DNA from 3 places in the Psychromonas sp. L1A2 genome. Region 3 is predicted to be linked to each of the others. Evidence: predicted binding sites of a transcription regulator. Region 3 holds the regulator's gene; each other region holds the start of a gene.
What was found. The regulator sigma-54, encoded in region 3, starts transcription at its own class of promoters, with help from an activator protein. The targets are predictions, from matches to a motif close to GTTGGCACGNNNNTNGNNT.
Positions count from the first base shown of each region.

Region 1: a site for sigma-54 is predicted at 1,620-1,638, ahead of glnA (glutamate--ammonia ligase). Genes of this name have one in related genera too.
Region 2: a site for sigma-54 is predicted at 2,689-2,707, ahead of GQR59_RS02920 (LPP20 family lipoprotein). Genes of this name have one in related genera too.

Region 1 covers NZ_WUAG01000002.1:1,513,516-1,519,415, forward strand. Annotated here, with positions in the region: gene typA (translational GTPase TypA) at 1-1,283, opposite strand, end outside; gene glnA (glutamate--ammonia ligase) at 1,736-3,154, shown strand; gene GQR59_RS16885 (glutamine synthetase III family protein) at 3,361-5,532, shown strand; gene GQR59_RS16890 (DUF4124 domain-containing protein) at 5,779-5,900, shown strand, end outside.
Region 2 covers NZ_WUAG01000001.1:667,369-673,268, reverse strand. Annotated here, with positions in the region: gene GQR59_RS02940 (chemotaxis protein) at 1-218, opposite strand, end outside; gene flgA (flagellar basal body P-ring formation chaperone FlgA) at 329-1,018, shown strand; gene flgM (flagellar biosynthesis anti-sigma factor FlgM) at 1,094-1,414, shown strand; gene flgN (flagellar protein FlgN) at 1,439-1,858, shown strand; gene GQR59_RS02920 (LPP20 family lipoprotein) at 2,024-2,503, opposite strand; gene GQR59_RS02915 (FlgO family outer membrane protein) at 2,742-3,500, opposite strand; gene GQR59_RS02910 (flagellar assembly protein T N-terminal domain-containing protein) at 3,622-4,869, shown strand; tRNA gene GQR59_RS02905 (tRNA-Arg) at 4,933-5,008, shown strand; gene sbmA (peptide antibiotic transporter SbmA) at 5,235-5,900, shown strand, end outside.
Region 3 covers NZ_WUAG01000001.1:520,800-526,699, reverse strand. Annotated here, with positions in the region: gene lptB (LPS export ABC transporter ATP-binding protein) at 1-580, shown strand, start outside; gene GQR59_RS02260 (RNA polymerase factor sigma-54) at 614-2,059, shown strand; gene ptsN (PTS IIA-like nitrogen regulatory protein PtsN) at 2,157-2,600, shown strand; gene rapZ (RNase adapter RapZ) at 2,617-3,459, shown strand; gene GQR59_RS02245 (HPr family phosphocarrier protein) at 3,466-3,741, shown strand; gene mgtE (magnesium transporter) at 3,756-5,117, shown strand; gene GQR59_RS02235 (YacL family protein) at 5,193-5,558, opposite strand.

The DNA.
Region 1 (5,900 bases), on a different contig from region 3:
GTTAGTTCCGCTTTACGGATACCTAATTGTTCCATGATTGAACCTTGATGTGCTTCTTCACAGTCAACAGTCAATGTTTCCATTGGCTCATGTAACTGACCATCAATCATACGTTCGATAACTTCAGGACGAGATACTGCTAGCTCAAAACCTTCACGACGCATGTTTTCAATTAAGATACCTAAATGTAGTTCACCACGACCAGATACTTTAAATTTATCAGGATCGGCAGTTTCTTCTACTTTTAATGCAACGTTGTGTACAAGCTCTTTATTCAAACGGTCAAGGATGTTACGTGATGTAACGAATTTACCTTCTTTACCACAGAATGGAGAGTTGTTTACTTGGAAAGTCATTGTTACCGTTGGTTCATCAACAGTTAATGGCGTCATCGCTTCAACATTGTTTTGTGCACAGATAGTGTCAGAGATCTTAAGTTCGCCTAAACCACTGATTGCAATAATGTCGCCAGCTTCACCGTATTCAATATCATGACGTTCTAGACCTAAGTAACCTAATACTTGACCTACTTTACCTTTACGTTCTTTACCGTCAGCACCAATAATAGTAACAGCTTGATTTACTTTAACGTGACCACGTGTAATACGACCAACACCGATAACACCTACGTAAGAGTTGTAATCAAGTTGAGAGATTTGCATTTGGAAATCGCCATCGCGATCCGCTTCTGGTGGAGCAACAGTATCAACGATAGTTTGGAATAAATCTTCCATGTTATCTTTTTGAGTGTCCATATCAGTACTTGCCCAACCGTTTAATGCAGAAGCATAAACAACTTGGAAGTCTAATTGCTCATCAGTCGCGCCTAGGTTGTCAAATAAATCAAATACTTGATCCATTACCCATTCAGGACGAGCGCCAGGCTTATCAATTTTGTTGATAACAACAATTGGCTTAAGACCGTGTGCAAATGCTTTTTGCGTTACAAAGCGAGTTTGTGGCATTGGACCATCAACCGCATCAACGATAAGACAAACACTGTCTACCATAGATAGAATACGTTCTACTTCACCACCGAAATCGGCATGTCCTGGCGTATCTACGATGTTGATATGGTAATCATTCCATACAATCGCTGTATTTTTTGCAAGGATAGTAATACCACGTTCTTTTTCAAGATCGTTAGAATCCATTACACGTTCTTCATTATCACCACGTGAATCTAAAGTACCAGACTGCTCTAACAGTTTATCAACCAATGTTGTTTTACCATGGTCAACGTGAGCAATGATGGCTATATTTCTTAATTTATCTAACGACATGATGCGCCTCAAAAATAACTACTAATTAAAAATACCAATTAAATAAAAACAGAAACGTCCTATTTTTATTTAATTGGTACAAAAAGGTTTAGGCTATGGAAGCACTTAAAGTGATATAGCCAAATGTGCGCACATTGTAAACATAATTTCAAAAATAGAAAGTTTTAAGTCGGTCACAGTTAGCTTAAATGCTTAAAAGTAAGAAAAAATAGAGCTAAGTCAGACGCCCCACTTCAGAGGCACCAAAAAAGAGCACCAAAGCACCACATTGGTGCGAAAAATAAAATATTGCACCATATCGTAAAACAAAAACCTCGGTATAATAGGTTTTGTTAACTTGGCATATTATTAGCTAATTTAATGTGTAATAAATCTAGATTGATGGTAAGTTTCATTGATGAGTTCTATTTTATCATCACTACAATTTTCGATGTCAAATGAGGTTCTACAACATGTCTGTACAAACAATTCAAGACGTTCTAACTCTAATCAAAGAGCAAGACGTAAAATTCGTAGATTTACGCTTTACTGATACACATGGTAAAGAACAACACGTATCAGTTCCACATCACCAAGTAACTGAAGACTTTTTTGAAGAAGGCAAGATGTTCGACGGTTCTTCAATCGCAGGCTGGAAAGGCATTCAAGATTCTGACATGGTGCTTATGCCAGTTCCTTCAACTGCAGTACTTGACCCATTTACAGACGATGCGACGTTAAACTTACGTTGTGACGTATTAGAACCAAAAACAATGTTAGGTTACGACCGTGACCCTCGCTCAGTAGCTAAGCGCGCTGAAGCATACATGCGTTCAACAGGTATTGCTGATACTGTATTATTTGGTCCAGAACCAGAATTCTTCCTATTTGACGACGTTAAATACGGTAACAGCATTGCGGGTGCGTTTTACTCAGTAGATGCAAAAGAAGCAGCATGGAACTCAGGTACTTCTTATGAAGAAGGCAACACGGGTCACCGCCCAGGCATCAAAGGTGGTTACTTCCCAGTAGCACCCGTTGACTCAGCTCAAAACATCCGTTCTGCTATGTGTTTAATCATGGAAGAAATGGGCTTAGTTGTTGAAGCGCATCACCACGAAGTTGCTACTGCTGGCCAAAATGAAATCGCCTGTCGTTTCAATACTATGGTTGAAAAAGCAGATGAAATTCAAATTTACAAGTATGTAGTTCATAACGTTGCTCATGCATACGGTCAAACTGCTACCTTTATGCCTAAACCACTGGTTGGCGATAACGGTTCTGGTAACCATTGTCACCAATCTTTAGGTAAAGACGGTGTTAACTTGTTCTCAGGTGACCAATACGGCGGCCTATCTGAAATGGCACTTTATTACATCGGTGGTATCATCAAGCACGCTAAAGCGCTTAATGCATTCACTAATGCGTCAACTAACTCGTACAAACGTCTTATTCCAGGTTTTGAAGCACCAGTAATGCTTGCATACTCTGCTGGTAACCGTTCTGCATCTATCCGTATTCCAATTGTACCTACTGCACGCGCAGCACGTATTGAAGTACGTTTCCCAGATCCAACAATGAACCCTTACTTAGGTTTCTCTGCAATGTTGATGGCTGGTCTTGACGGTATCAAAAACAAGATCCACCCTGGTGACTCTTTAGATAAAGATTTATACGACCTACCTAAAGAAGAAGCTGATGCAATTCCACAAGTTGCTGTTTCTTTTGAAGAAGCACTTGCTGCGCTAGATGCTGACCGTGACTTCCTTGTTGAAGGTGGCGTATTCTCAAATGAAGCTATTGATGCGTTCATTGAGCTAAAAACTGCGGAATGCCAAGCTGTATCACAAGCAACGCATCCAAAAGAGTTCGATTTATACTACAGCGTATAATATAAAAATTTAATACAACCAATACTCCAAAAGGATCGCATACGCGGTCCTTTTTTCGTTCTATCCTCTTCATTTTCACTGCTTTATTTCAAAAAATAAAAGTGGCCTATTTTTTGCTTATTACAAGCATGTGTTTTTATAATTATCCTATAAAAATAACCAAGCTATTAAACAAGCAGTACTACTACTGCGGCAAGGAGCAATACATGAGTGGAAATCAAGTCCGTCTTCAAGCAATTGAACAAATTACTAACCGTGCACCAAAAGAGGTCGCTCAAACTGAACCACTAAATCAAATTTGGGCTACTGATGTATTCAATCTAGCTAAAATGGAAGAAGCGGTATCAAAAAATGCATTTAAAGCGATTAAAAAAACGGTTAAGACTGGTGAAGCATTAGATAATGCAACAGCTGATATCATTGCTGCTGCAATGAAAGATTGGGCTTTAGCAAAAGGCGCTAAGTTTTTCTCTCACGTATTCTATCCAATGACAAATATTACCGCAGAAAAGCACGATGCCTTTATTCTGACAAACTCTGACGGTAATGCGATCAATGAATTTACTGGTAGCCTATTAATTAAGGGTGAACCAGATGGTTCTTCTTTCCCTAATGGTAGCCTACGTATGACTAATGCTGCACGTGGTTATACAGCATGGGATCCAACAAGCCCTGCTTATATTCAACAAACAGCAAATGGTGCAACATTAATGATTCCAAGTGTTTTCATGTCTTGGACTGGTGAAGCACTTGATAAGAAAATTCCACTACTTCGCTCAAATTCAGCAATGAATGATGCAGCACAAAAAGTATTGAAATTAATGGGCGAAAAGAACGTTGCAGCATTAGATTCAAGCTGTGGTCCTGAGCAAGAATATTTCTTAATTGATGAAAACTTCGCAAATGCACGTCCAGATTTACTACTAGCAGGTCGTACTTTATTCGGTGCAGCGCCAGCTAAAGGTCAACAGTTTGATGATCACTACTTTGGTGCAATACCAGCACGTGTACAAGTGTTCATGCAAGATTTTGAAGACAAACTATACAAGTTAGGTATCCCAGCTAAAACACACCATAACGAAGTAGCACCAGGACAATTTGAAATTGCACCTTACTACGGCGCAGCTAACGTAGGCGCAGACCAACAGCAATTACTAATGACAATGATGAAGCAAACGGCTAAAGAGCACGGTTTCCTATGTCTATTACATGAAAAACCATTCGCAGGTGTAAATGGTTCAGGTAAACACGTTAACTGGTCTGTTGGTAACAGCACACAAGGTAACTTACTTGACCCAGGTAAAACACCTCATAAAAACCTACAGTTCCTATTATTCTGTGGTGCCGTTATTCGTGGTGTACATAAATATGGTCCATTATTACGTGCGGTTATTGCTTCTGCTGGTAATGACCATCGTTTAGGTGCCAATGAAGCTCCACCGGCTATTCTTTCTGTTTACCTAGGTGACCAGTTAGAGAAAGTATTTGATGAGATCAAAACAGGTAAACTAACAACTTGTACTCAAGGCGGCGAGATGGATCTTGGTCTTTCTCAAATTCTTAACTTTGACCGTGATCCAGGTGACCGTAACCGTACGTCTCCATTTGCATTCACTGGTAACCGTTTTGAATTCCGCGCGGTAGGTTCTGAACAATCTGTATCAGGCCCATTAGTTGCAATGAATACAATGCTTGCTGATTCATTAAACTGGATTGCTGAGAAGTTAGAAGCTGCATTAAAAACACAAGATCAAACGGCTGCTGTTATCACAGTATTAAAAGAGTTAATGGAACTACACGGTAACGCTGTATTTGGCGGTGACGGTTATTCTTCAGAATGGCATAAAGCGGCTGTTGAAGAACGTGGTTTACAAAACATCCCTACGACTGCTGATGCATTACCCGCTTTCAAATCTAAAGAAGTTATTGAGTTATTCACAAAAACAGGTGTTTTAACTGCGGTTGAACTAGAAAGCCGTTACGAAGTGTATGCTGAACAATACAACTTAGCGATTGAAGTTGAAGCTAAACTAGTAATAGACATTGCTAAAACTAAAATCTACCCAGCTGCGATCACTTATGTATCTGAGCTAACGCTTGCTTCTGCTTCAACGCTAGATCTAGGTATTGAATTAGATTCAACGATTGCAAAACAAATCGCTGAACATATTAATGGTCTATTAGCTTCAGTTGCGAAACTTGAAACTGAAACTGCTAAACATGACTTTGCAGATACAGAAGCTCATATGCGCCATAGCGCCGATATCATTTGTCCATTAATGGGTGAAGCTCGTGAACATGCTGATGCACTTGAGTTACTAGTAGCAGACGAATTATGGCCTCTACCTAAATACTCTGAAATGTTATTTATTAAATAATTATTAATATTAATAAATAACCTTAAATAAGGAGTGAGTAACTGCTCACTCCTTAATAATTATAACAATATAAAACCGTAATAATTTTATCCATATTCTTTAAGAAAGAAAATATTAACCTTTGCTCACCTGATATAGTGATAAAAGTTTAATATTTATATAACCACCATGTTTACAGTATGTTTTTAATTGTCTAAACCTTTTATATGTTCGACAATGAGCTTTTTACTATTAAGGTTTTTGATTATGAAGTGTTCACTTTTATTATCTATATTGCTTTGTTTTTATGCGACTTTAACTTCTGCTGAAACGAAAATTTATCATTGGGTTGATGAAAAGGGTAAAAGCCACTTTGCAGATACAGCACC
Region 2 (5,900 bases), 150 kb from region 3:
ATAATTGAAATTGCTTGCCCACGTACATAAGCAACGCCACGAATAGCGCCATTTAATTTAGGTAAAACAGTAAGAGGAGGACATTGTAAAACCTCTCTTACTTTGAATACGTTTATACCATAACGTTGGATTCCACCTAACTTGAAAAGTAATAGCTCAAGTCTGTTTTGCCCTACCAACTGAGTTCGTTGATTTACTGAGTCTAAAACTCCTGCCATATTCGATCCCTTTTTGTTATGGTTATTTTTTAAAAAATAGTTTTATAATCGTTTACTACATAAAATGTAAAATGTGCATAAAATAAGTTAACTTAAATAAGGTAACTAAATTGTTTCGATTTACTTTAATGATACTAAGTCTAGTCTGTTCTTACAGTTTAGCAGATAATAACTACTCTAAAGAGATAGAAAAGTTTGCTGAAAGCCTCGTTTTTGACAAATATCAAGAAACCTTCGAGATAACAGGTGAACAAAAGTTATATATAAAGGCAATGCCTATCACCGATCGCGTTACTTTCTCTAAATGTTTAGTGCCGTTACAAGGTCATATTGTAGGCGATAAAATAAAAAGCAAAACCGCTGTTAAAGTATCTTGTCTGGATGCGACACCTTGGGATCTTTATATTCGAGTAAAAGCACAAACCTTAATCCCACTAATTATTAGTAGCCGCCCAATTAGTAAAGGTGAAATATTAAGTAATAAAAACATAGAACTTATTTATAAAGATAAATCCCGCGTTAGAGGTAGCACCTTCACAAATGCTCAAGCATTAAGAGGCGTTCGCTTAAAAAGAAATATATCTTCTAAAAAAAGCATTCGTCATAAGGATATCTGTTACGTTTGCGAAGGAGATAAAGTCACTATTACAGCGAACAAATCTGGATTAATAATAAAAGCCTCGGGTATTGCCTTAAGCGATGGTAATATAGGAAGCACTGTCAGAGTTGAAAACTCTCGAACACAACGTATTGTCGTTGGTACGGTTTACGCTCTAAAAGAAGTACAAGTAACTTTTTAAAAATAATCATTTTCAGCTAAAGTTATTAACATTTCTGCCGATACATTAATTATGTAGACTAATTGGAATACGATTATGAGTATAAATATCAACCGCCAAGCACCACAAAGCAACCTTGCTATTGATCAAAATAAAACCCAAAAACAAGGCAATGCAAGTGCAACTGACAATACTAGTAACGCAAGTTCAAATAAAGACTCAGTGCAGTTAACATCACAAGCAGTGAGTTTAAATAATATGCAAAAACAAACCTCTAGTGAACCACAAGTCGACATGAAACGTGTTGAGACACTCAAAGCAGCAATATTAAATGGCGATTATAAAATTAATTCAGAGCAATTGGCGAAGAATATTGGTAACTTTGAAACTGACTTTAATAAGGCATATTCAAGTTAATGCCATAACTTAAAAGAATATAAGATGCTGACACAACAACTTTCTCAATTATTAGAATCGATTCAAGTATTACAGAAATTACTTGAAGAAGAAAAACAGTGCTTAAAAGAAAAATCATTCGAAAACCTAAATACACTTCTCTTTAATAAACAAAAATTATTACAAAAAATTAATAGTGATAATAAAACTATCAGTACAAAAGATAACTTAACAATTATCGAACAAGATCAGATTTTATCGACTTTAAAACAAAATATTGTAAATGATTTAACAGAGTGTCAAAAAAATAACGAAATTAATGGGCGCTTAATCGAAATGAGCATGAAAAGTAATAAGCATTTGGTGCAATTACTTACCCAAGCTAAAGGAAAAAACAGCATTACTTACGATCAAAAAGGACTGTTAAATAGTGGGAGTTTGTTAGGTAAGAACATCGAAGCTTAATCGCTATTAAACAGTAAGGTATTCGAACAGTTAGATATTCGAGACAGAAAAAATGCGAGCGACTTAGCTCGTATTTTGCATTTCATTTTGTTGTATTAAATAAACCTAAAACTCGTATCAAACAAATTTAATCTCAATTAAAATGAATAAGTTAATAATGAGACTTTAATAGTAAACTTGGCTTTGCACTTTTATTACATCATCTGGATTTGCAAACTCAGCATCTTTTAAGAACGGTAATGTTGTCATGTTTAAACCTAACTCAGTGATATACAAATCGCTTTCATGGTAAGTACGTATTACTTTCGCTCCTCTTACAAGACCTTTTACTTTTGATTTAAGCCTTCCACTTTGCAATTGATAATCCTGCACACTATTCTCTGAAGTAAGCATCACACCATAAACCTGTTCAGCCAACTCTTTATAAGCTTCTAACTTAGAAGCTTTAATTGCGTTCAACATTTTAATATCATCAGTTGCCCCATTTTGAGCAGACATAGTCGCATAACCTACCGAAACGAACTCATATTCATCAACCTCTTCAACAGGCTCCTTATGAAAAACACAGCCAGAAAGAATCAATAATACGCCAGACAATATGCTCAAAGTAAATGTTCTCTGACCATATTGATTTAATTTAAGCATGAATAACTCCTTAATAGTTTTTAACTGGCAATAATTGCCTATCGATGAATATTTTTACATTCAAAAATAAAGCAATAAACATACCTAAATTTAATCTAATAAAATAAAAACCTAAGAGTATCGATATAATAGGTTAAAACTGATTAATAAAGCACTCTGGTAAGAGGTAAAGAATAAAGATTAAAAAGCAAAAAACAGGCCTAAGCCTGTTTTATTAATAAAGTATTTATATTAAGTTTTATTCAACTAAACGAACAAGTGACTGGCTACTATCACGTTCACTATTACGTAATATATAACGTTTTGGAGTATAATCATAACGACCACCAACAAAAATTCGATGAGGAATAAAAGCACTACTTGTTGATTCAACTACATTATTAAGAGCATTGACGATACGAATATTAACAATAACACCTTCCTCGTTACGAGATAAAGTGCCTGTTAAGATTCGGCTTACATCGACATTTTTTTTAAGCTTTTTCCAATCCCTTGTCATACCAAACTCACCATCATTGGTGACTTGAATATTGCCCATTAATTTATAATCAATTACACGTAACTTTCTAATATGTAACTCATGAAAAAATTGCTCAGAAATAGTCTGTCCTAACCAACTTGTATTATCATGATCATTTAAATCCACCAATGATGTTAGTGCAATTGATTCACGGCTAAAAGGAGCCTCATAATTAAAAAGTAATTGGTCTGCCATTTTACTGACGACCTCTGACAATATAAGTGACTTTTTTCCATTAAATGTATAAAGATGACCGTAACCACTAGAATCAGTCTGAACATCTGCTTGGTCACTATCCTCATTATTAATATCACCTCCACTAAAAGAATGGGCTATATAATAATAAAGGTAATTCTCATTCGTCCTCGCTTCCTCTATAGCGAAAATAGCGGCAGACTCTTGATGCAATGAAGAATGAGATGATGTACAACCTTGTAATATCATAATCAATGTAGAAATAACCAATAATTTTTTCATTAAAGTCCGCCTTGGTAATAAATTTTTTATCCTAAAATATTATCGGCAATAACATTCAAAACTTTAGATAATTAATCATAAAGGGGTAAAAATATAGTTAGTGAAAAAGTTGGTTTAGATTTTGCTTCTTCTCATCACAGCAACAATTTTAAATAATAAGAAAACTTTAATTCACAGTATTAAAAAAGCGGTTAAGCAAATGAGAGTTCCGATGAAAAAAATCATATTTATTACATTACTTTTATTATCCAGTAATACTTTTGCCCAATGGTTTCAAGCTAGCGCAAATGCAGTCATTATAAATAAGAATATTGAGGAAGCTCGAGAACAAGCGATTAAAAAAGCAGTAAAAGATGCACTTCTTTTCTCAGGAGGGACGATATCTAGTTTGCAACAAGTGAACCAAGGAGTACTAGTTGAAAATCAATTAATACTCAATTCAGGTGGGGAGATTAAAGCCTTAAAAATAATTGAAGAAAGCCAAAAAAATAATTTATTAACAGTAAACTTAAAAGTTAATATTATTACACAATCAGATCTGTGTTTTGGCGGGCAATTCCCTAAATCCATGGTAATTAGTCGCTTTGCAATGAATGTTCCTCAGCAAACAGTTGACGGTCAAATTTATGACCTACACAGAAAAGTAAGTAATACATTCTTTAACCAATTATCACTTAGTCCAAATTTATTTAATATACGCCGTTATATCGATAAACCCTTACAGCTTGGTGAAAAGTATAATAATAAAAACTTAGCTGATACCTTAGCAAGCCTATCCTCTCAAACAGATAGTCAATTTATTGTATTTGGTGAGATTAATGATTTATCCGTTAAATTTGAAAGTAAAACATCACTAAATTATTGGATAACAAATCCAGACCGCCATTTTTATATGACCGTTTATTTATATGATGCACTTCAAGGTAAGCTTATTTTTAGCAAACAATACCGTCAAAAAACGACTTGGCAGTATGGAAAAGAACAGCAGGCAGATTTAAATAGTAAGCAATTTTGGGAGTACCAATATGGGCAAGCTATATTAAGCAGTTTAGCTCAGGCAAATATTGATATTTCACAAAGAATACAATGTATTATTCCTCGTGCACGCATAGTCACAGTGAATAGTAATAACATAAGAATCAATCTAGGAAAGAACAATGGGTTACAAAAAGATATGCTCGTTGAATTATCTTATTCAAGTAATTTTAAAGACCAATTTGGCATACAGAGACAATCTTCAACTATTGCTAAACAAGCAATGAAAATAATAGAAGTACATGGAGATAGCGCAGAGTTAACGACTATAGATGATTACCCTTTAAGTAATATTCAAATCAATGATATTGCGACTATTAAATCAATACAATAATTATGTATAATATCCTCGATATTAATGATGTAACGAACTAATTTAATATTATTTATTATAAGTCTCTCTATAGCTCAACAGGATAGAGCACCCGCCTCCTAAGCGGATGATCGGGGTTCGAGTCCCTGTGGAGAGACCAAATTAAAACACCATCAGCTTCTCTACCTTCAATAAACCCACTATATATAAGCCTCAGAGTAAATATTATTGTCTGATACATTCAATAACCACATAGAAATCCAATAAATAAACTAGTGCTACTTCTTTATGAAATGAATGGTGCTAGTTACAAGCCGATTAATTACAACTAGAAAATATTAAAAATAATGTACAATCATTGAAAAACTATAAGGGCTTACTCACCTATGTTTAAATCGTTCTTCCCCAATCCTAAGATTTTTTTCATCTCGGCACTGATCTTTACCGGACTTACTTGTGCTATTTGGTATGGATACAATACGCAAATAGCAACTTTACTTGGTCTTGATATTTCTGAGGCGGAGCCAGCCATCGGCTTGAAGCATTTTGTCACCGATTCATTTTTACTGTTTTACGGTTATTATTTTATCTGCACAGCGTTGTTTGCATTTGCTTGGTTCAAGATATCTCCGCATAAGTGGCAATGGTGGTCAATTATTGGCTCATCAACCATTTTGTTTTCGACTTACTTCTCAGTACAAGTGTCGGTTGCAATAAATAATTGGCGTCGTCCATTCTTTGATTTAATTCAATCGTTATTAAAACCGATTGGTAGTGATGTACCGACAGAAGCTATTGATGTGCAAGCTGCTAGCACGGCTACTGAACAATTATTTGATCTGTTAATTGTATTTGGTGAAATCGCTTTCTTAGCTATTTTCATCTATGTTGTGACACGTTTCTTGGTCAGCCATTTTATCTTTCGCTGGCGTACGGCCATGAATGATTATTACACTGAGCATTGGCTTAAGTTAAGACATGTTGAAGGTGCATCACAACGTATCCAAGAAGATACAATGCGCTTTGCCTCTATTATGGAAAACCTTGGAGTC
Region 3 (5,900 bases):
TGTTGGGCTCGTTAAACAAGACCATGGCAGTATCGTTATCGATGACGAAGATATCTCTAGCGATCCGATGCATATTCGAGCACAAAAAGGTATTGGCTACCTACCACAAGAAGCCTCTATATTCCGCCGCTTAACCGTGACTGAAAATATTATGGGGATTTTGCAGACTCGTAAAGAACTAACGCAGCCACAACGAGATGAAAAGCTAAATACACTGTTAGAAGAATTTCACATCACCCATATCCGTAACAGTAAAGGAATGAGTTTATCTGGTGGTGAACGACGACGTGTAGAAATTGCACGAGCACTAGCAACTGAGCCAAAATTTATCTTGTTAGATGAGCCCTTTGCAGGGGTTGACCCTATATCGGTCATTGATATAAAAAATATTATTCAACAATTACGTGATCGCGGTCTAGGCGTACTGATTACAGACCATAATGTAAGAGAAACATTAGATGTTTGTGAGCATTCATATATAGTGAGCCACGGAGAAATCATAGCCGTAGGCACACAAGACGAGATATTAGCAAACGACCATGTGAAGCGCGTTTATCTAGGTGAAGAGTTTAAACTTTAAATCGTAACCATACGTTCAGGAAGATATGTTTTGATGAAACAGGGTTTACAATTGAAAATGGGTCAGCAATTAGCGATGACCCCTCAATTACAGCAAGCAATAAAACTATTGCAGCTATCAACGCTCGATCTCCAACAGGAGATTCAAAACGCATTAGATTCAAATCCTCTTTTAGAGCAAGATGATCAAACGGGTACTGAAGAGTTAGTCAAAGAAGCTGATAGCAGTGAAGTTGATACTTCAGAAGCCATTTCCCAACAAGAATTTTCAGATGATCTTCCTGCAGAAAAAGAATGGGAAGAATCTTATAACTCTACGCCTATTACAGGTAACACCTCTAGTGCTGTTGCTTATGACGGTGAAAGTACAGTCTATCAGGGAGAATCTTCGACTTCTCTACAAGACCATTTATTATGGCAAATGCAATTAACGCCTTTTACTGAAACGGATCAAGTCATTGCAATGGCAATTATCGATTCTATTGATGAGTCAGGATATTTGACCACTGACTGTGAAAGTATTTTAGATAGCTTAAAAGCTGATTTAGAAGATTTGGAATTAGATGAAGTAGAGGTAGTATTAAAACGAATCCAACATTTCGATCCACTAGGTGTCGCGGCTCGTACCACTCAAGAGTGTTTACAAATTCAACTTCGCCAATTACCGAATACAACGCAATGGCGTGACGAAGCTATTCAAATACTTGAACAGTACATGGATCTTCTTGGTAACAGGGATTACAGAACACTTGCACGTAAAAGTAAATTCAAAGAAGCACAACTTGCAGAAATCATGCGCTTAATTCAAAGCTTAGAACCTCGACCAGGTAATGGTGTTGAAACAAGTGAAACACAATATATTATTCCAGATGTCTATGTTAAAAAGATTCAAGGACAATGGCGAGTTTCATTAAATCAAGATTGCGATCCTAATTTATCGATTAACCAACAATACGCAAATATGTGCTCAGGTAACATCAGTAAAACCGATTCTCAATTCATTAAAGGCCATTTGCAAGAAGCGAAATGGTTCATCAAAAGCTTAGAAAACCGCAATGAAACACTATTAAAAGTATCGAACTGTATTGTGCAACAACAACAAGCTTTCTTTGAATACGGCGATGAGTCGATGAAACCAATGGTTTTAAATGATGTTGCCTTTGAAGTCGAAATGCATGAATCAACCATTTCTCGAGTGACTACGCAGAAGTTTATGCATACTCCTCGTGGCATTTATGAATTGAAGTTTTTCTTTTCGAGTCATGTTGCAACCGATGGCGGTGGTGAATGTTCATCAACAGCTATCCGTGCTTTAATTAAAAAGCTCGTTGCCGCAGAATTAACGACTAAACCTTTAAGTGATAACAAAATAACGCAGTTATTAGAAGAAAAAGGTATTCAAGTAGCAAGACGTACTATTGCTAAGTACCGAGAATCATTAGGTATTCCACCTTCTAACCAGCGAAAGCAATTACTTTAATTAGTGAGCAACGCAAATAAAATTGGGATTAACTATAGTTATTTAATGCTAACCTGCTAAACTCGCGCGTCCATTAAGTACAGTTAAACTATATATTATGAAAATATCTACTTTATTAAATAAAGATTCAGTATTCTGCCAAACTGCCTGCACTAGTAAAAAAGGTGCTTTAGAAAAAATCAGTCTTATTGCGGCTAAAGAATTAAACTTAGATGCGCAAGAGTTATTCGAAAGCTTGATTGCACGAGAGAAAATTGGGTCGACGGGAGTAGGCTCAGGTATCGCTATTCCTCACGTCAAAATTTCTAGTGAATTACCAGCAACAGCAGTCTTTCTACAATGTGAAACAGGCATTGATTATGATTCATATGACGGTAATAAAGTCGATATATTATTTGCTATATTCGTGCCAGAAGATCTTTGTAAGCAATACCTTTCTGCCTTATCAGAAATAAGTCAAAAGTTACTAGATAAACAGTTTTTACGCCAATTACGAAGTGCGCAAAGCAACCAAGAGTTATTTGAATTACTGACGTTATAAAATCACAGGAGTAGATATGAAGTTAATTGTTATTAGCGGTCGTTCAGGATCAGGAAAAACAATTGCCCTCCATGTACTTGAAGATTTAGGTTACAACTGTATTGACGGTGTCCCGTATCAATTACTAGAACAATTAATTGATACGGTCGACCCAAAAGATAATAAAGTAGCGGTCACCTTAGATATACGTAATATGCCAACTAAAGTTGATGAAATTAAGCACCTTGTTGAATCATTGCAAAAAAAAGTAGAATTAGAAATCATCTATATAGATGCGCTAACCAGTGAATTAATTCGCCGATATAGTGAGACTCGCCGTTTACACCCTCTTTCTAAACAAAAACACTCTTTATCTCAAGCCTTAGAATTGGAAAAAGAGATGTTAGCACCACTACAAGCACTCTCTGCTTTTTCAATTGATACAACAGCCCTATCTGTTCATAATTTAAATGAACACCTAAAAATATACTTGCAAGGCTCGACTAAGAGTAATTTATTAGTTATTTTCCAATCTTTTGGTTTTAAACATATACACCCGCAAGATGCCGATTATATTTTTGATGTGCGTTTTTTGCCTAACCCATACTGGGAAAAAAACTTAAAAGAATACTCAGGCAAAGATAAACTTATTCAAGACTATTTAAGTGCCTTCCCATTAGTCAAAGAAACTATCACTAATATCGAAAACCTCTTTTTAACTTGGCTGCCGCATCTAGAGCAAAACAACCGCAACTATGTCACCATAGCTATTGGTTGTACTGGCGGTAGACATCGTTCTGTCTATGTCACAGAACAAATAGCGGCACGTTTTAAACATAAGTACCAAATACAAATTGAACATAAATGTTTAAAGGAGTAATTCCTGTTGGATAAAATTAAGCAAACAATTACAATACAAAACAAACTCGGTTTGCACACACGTGCAACAATAAAACTAGTCGAATTAGTTAATGCTTTTGATGCGCAAATCACCATCACACACAATGAAAAAAAAGCAGATGCTGGTAGCGTACTTGGTTTATTAGTGTTAGAAACTTGTTTTGGTCAAGAAATTGAAATAGAAGCGCAAGGTGCACAAGCACAAGAAGCGATGTTAGCCGTTACTGAGCTCATCGAAAATAAGTTTTTAGAAGAAGAATAATACTAGGGGCAAGTATGCTGGAAAACACTAAAGTTGATAATACCCAGCTACGACTTCAAGAAGTAAAAAAAGCACTTGAACACGGTATGTTTGTTTTAGCACGCAGCATTTTAGATAAAATGCCTGCTTGTGATGTCGCCTTTTTATTAGAATCCTCCCCTCCTGCAGATCGTAAAGTATTATGGAACTTAACAGACCATGATCAACACGGTGAAATCCTAGAAGAATTAAACGAAGATGCGAAAGATGGCATCATTAATTTAATGGGAACAGATAACCTTGTCGCAGCAACAGAAGGCATGGAAACCGATGGTTTAGCTTATGTATTAAGAGGCATCCCTGACAGTGTCTATAGAGCTGTATTAGAACAAATGGATACACAGGACAGGCAAAGAGTTGAACTGGCTTTAGCATTTCCTGAAGACACTGCTGGCTCGATGATGAATACCGATACAGTTACGGTTCGTCCTGATGTAACCATTGAAGTCGTACTGCGCTATTTACGTTTAAAAGGTTCGTTACCCGATACGACTGATGCATTATATGTCGTTGATACTGATAATAAGCTACTCGGTGACGTTTCTTTATCAACTTTATTAACAGTAGAACCCACTTCTATCATCAGTGATGTAATGAAGCATGATACAGAACCGCTTCAAGTATTAATGGAAGAAAATGAAATAGCCAAACTATTTGAACGACATGACTGGATTTCAGCCCCTGTTATTGATGATAACAAACAATTATTAGGCCGTATAACGATTGATGATGTCGTAGACATTATTCGAGAAAATGCAGAACACTCGATGATGGGTATGGCAGGTATGGATGATGACGAAGATACCTTCGCCCCTATTTTGCCTAGTGCTAAACGTCGTACGGTATGGTTATCTGTTAATTTAATTGCCGCTTTTATTGCCGCCTCTGTTTCCAATATGTTCGAAGCTACTCTAGAGCAAGTAGCAACATTAGCCGTCTTAATGACCATCGTACCGAGTATGGGCGGTATTGCCGGTAATCAAACATTAGCCTTAGTTATTCGTGGTATTGCAGTTGGCCATATCAGCAGCAGTAATACACGTTGGTTAATTGGTAAAGAAGCGGCCATTGGCCTGTTAAACGGTATGATTTGGGCTGTTTTAGTCGCCACAGCCGTCGTCTTGTGGAAAGGAGATATGCAAGTTGGTTATATCATTGCAGGTGCGATGTTCATTAACCTTTCTATTGCAGGGATTGCAGGCGTTTGTATCCCATTGTTAATGCACAAATATAAAATAGATCCTGCGCTTGCGGGTGGTATGGCATTAACAACTGTTACTGATGTTATTGGCCTATTTTCATTTTTAGGGATGGCAACACTAGTCCTACGTCATTAAACCTTACATATGAATATCATGACTAATCATCTAGTTTATATTATTACTAAAGATAGATAGATGGTTAGTTTGCTATTACCCAATGAACTCTAACCATGACTCCAATAGATTCAAGAAGTCCTCTAAACCACACTCAGCTTGAATCTCTTGATCATAAAAACTTAAATCGTTAGCATCTTCTAATTCAGATTCAGATTGATGCAAGCTATGGTTACTAATAATAGCTTCTTCGGTATTTAAGTCTAAAGCAAACTCATCGCCGACTAATTTATATTCAGTTATCTCACGTCGTTGTAACTGACCGATAACCGTAAGTAAAACTTCAACCCAGCTTTTTTTTTGACCTTCTTGCTCTAACCAAGTACCAAAAGCTTCATGTCCCATTGATAGTTTTACCGTTGCTTTATCGCTGAAATAATCTTTTTTAAAGTCAAATTCCATTACATTCATCTCTATTATTGAATTATGCCCGCAGTATAAACAGGTTTTAATATTATACCAATTCACTAGGACGAAAGAATTGAGGCACTATAGAAAAGAGACTAAAAAACAATCAGTGTTATTAAGGTGAGAAAGAATAATATTATTTTTTATTTTCAGTTGTTAGATAATACCAATCACATTAATTAACTAAAATCATTTATAGGCAGATTTACAAAAACTAAAGACGTGATAAATATCAATCATAAAAAGAAAATAACTAATAGATAACTTGGATTCAAGAAATAATAGATAGGAATGAGAATGAGATAAAAGAAAATAAAAAAGCCCTTATAAATATAT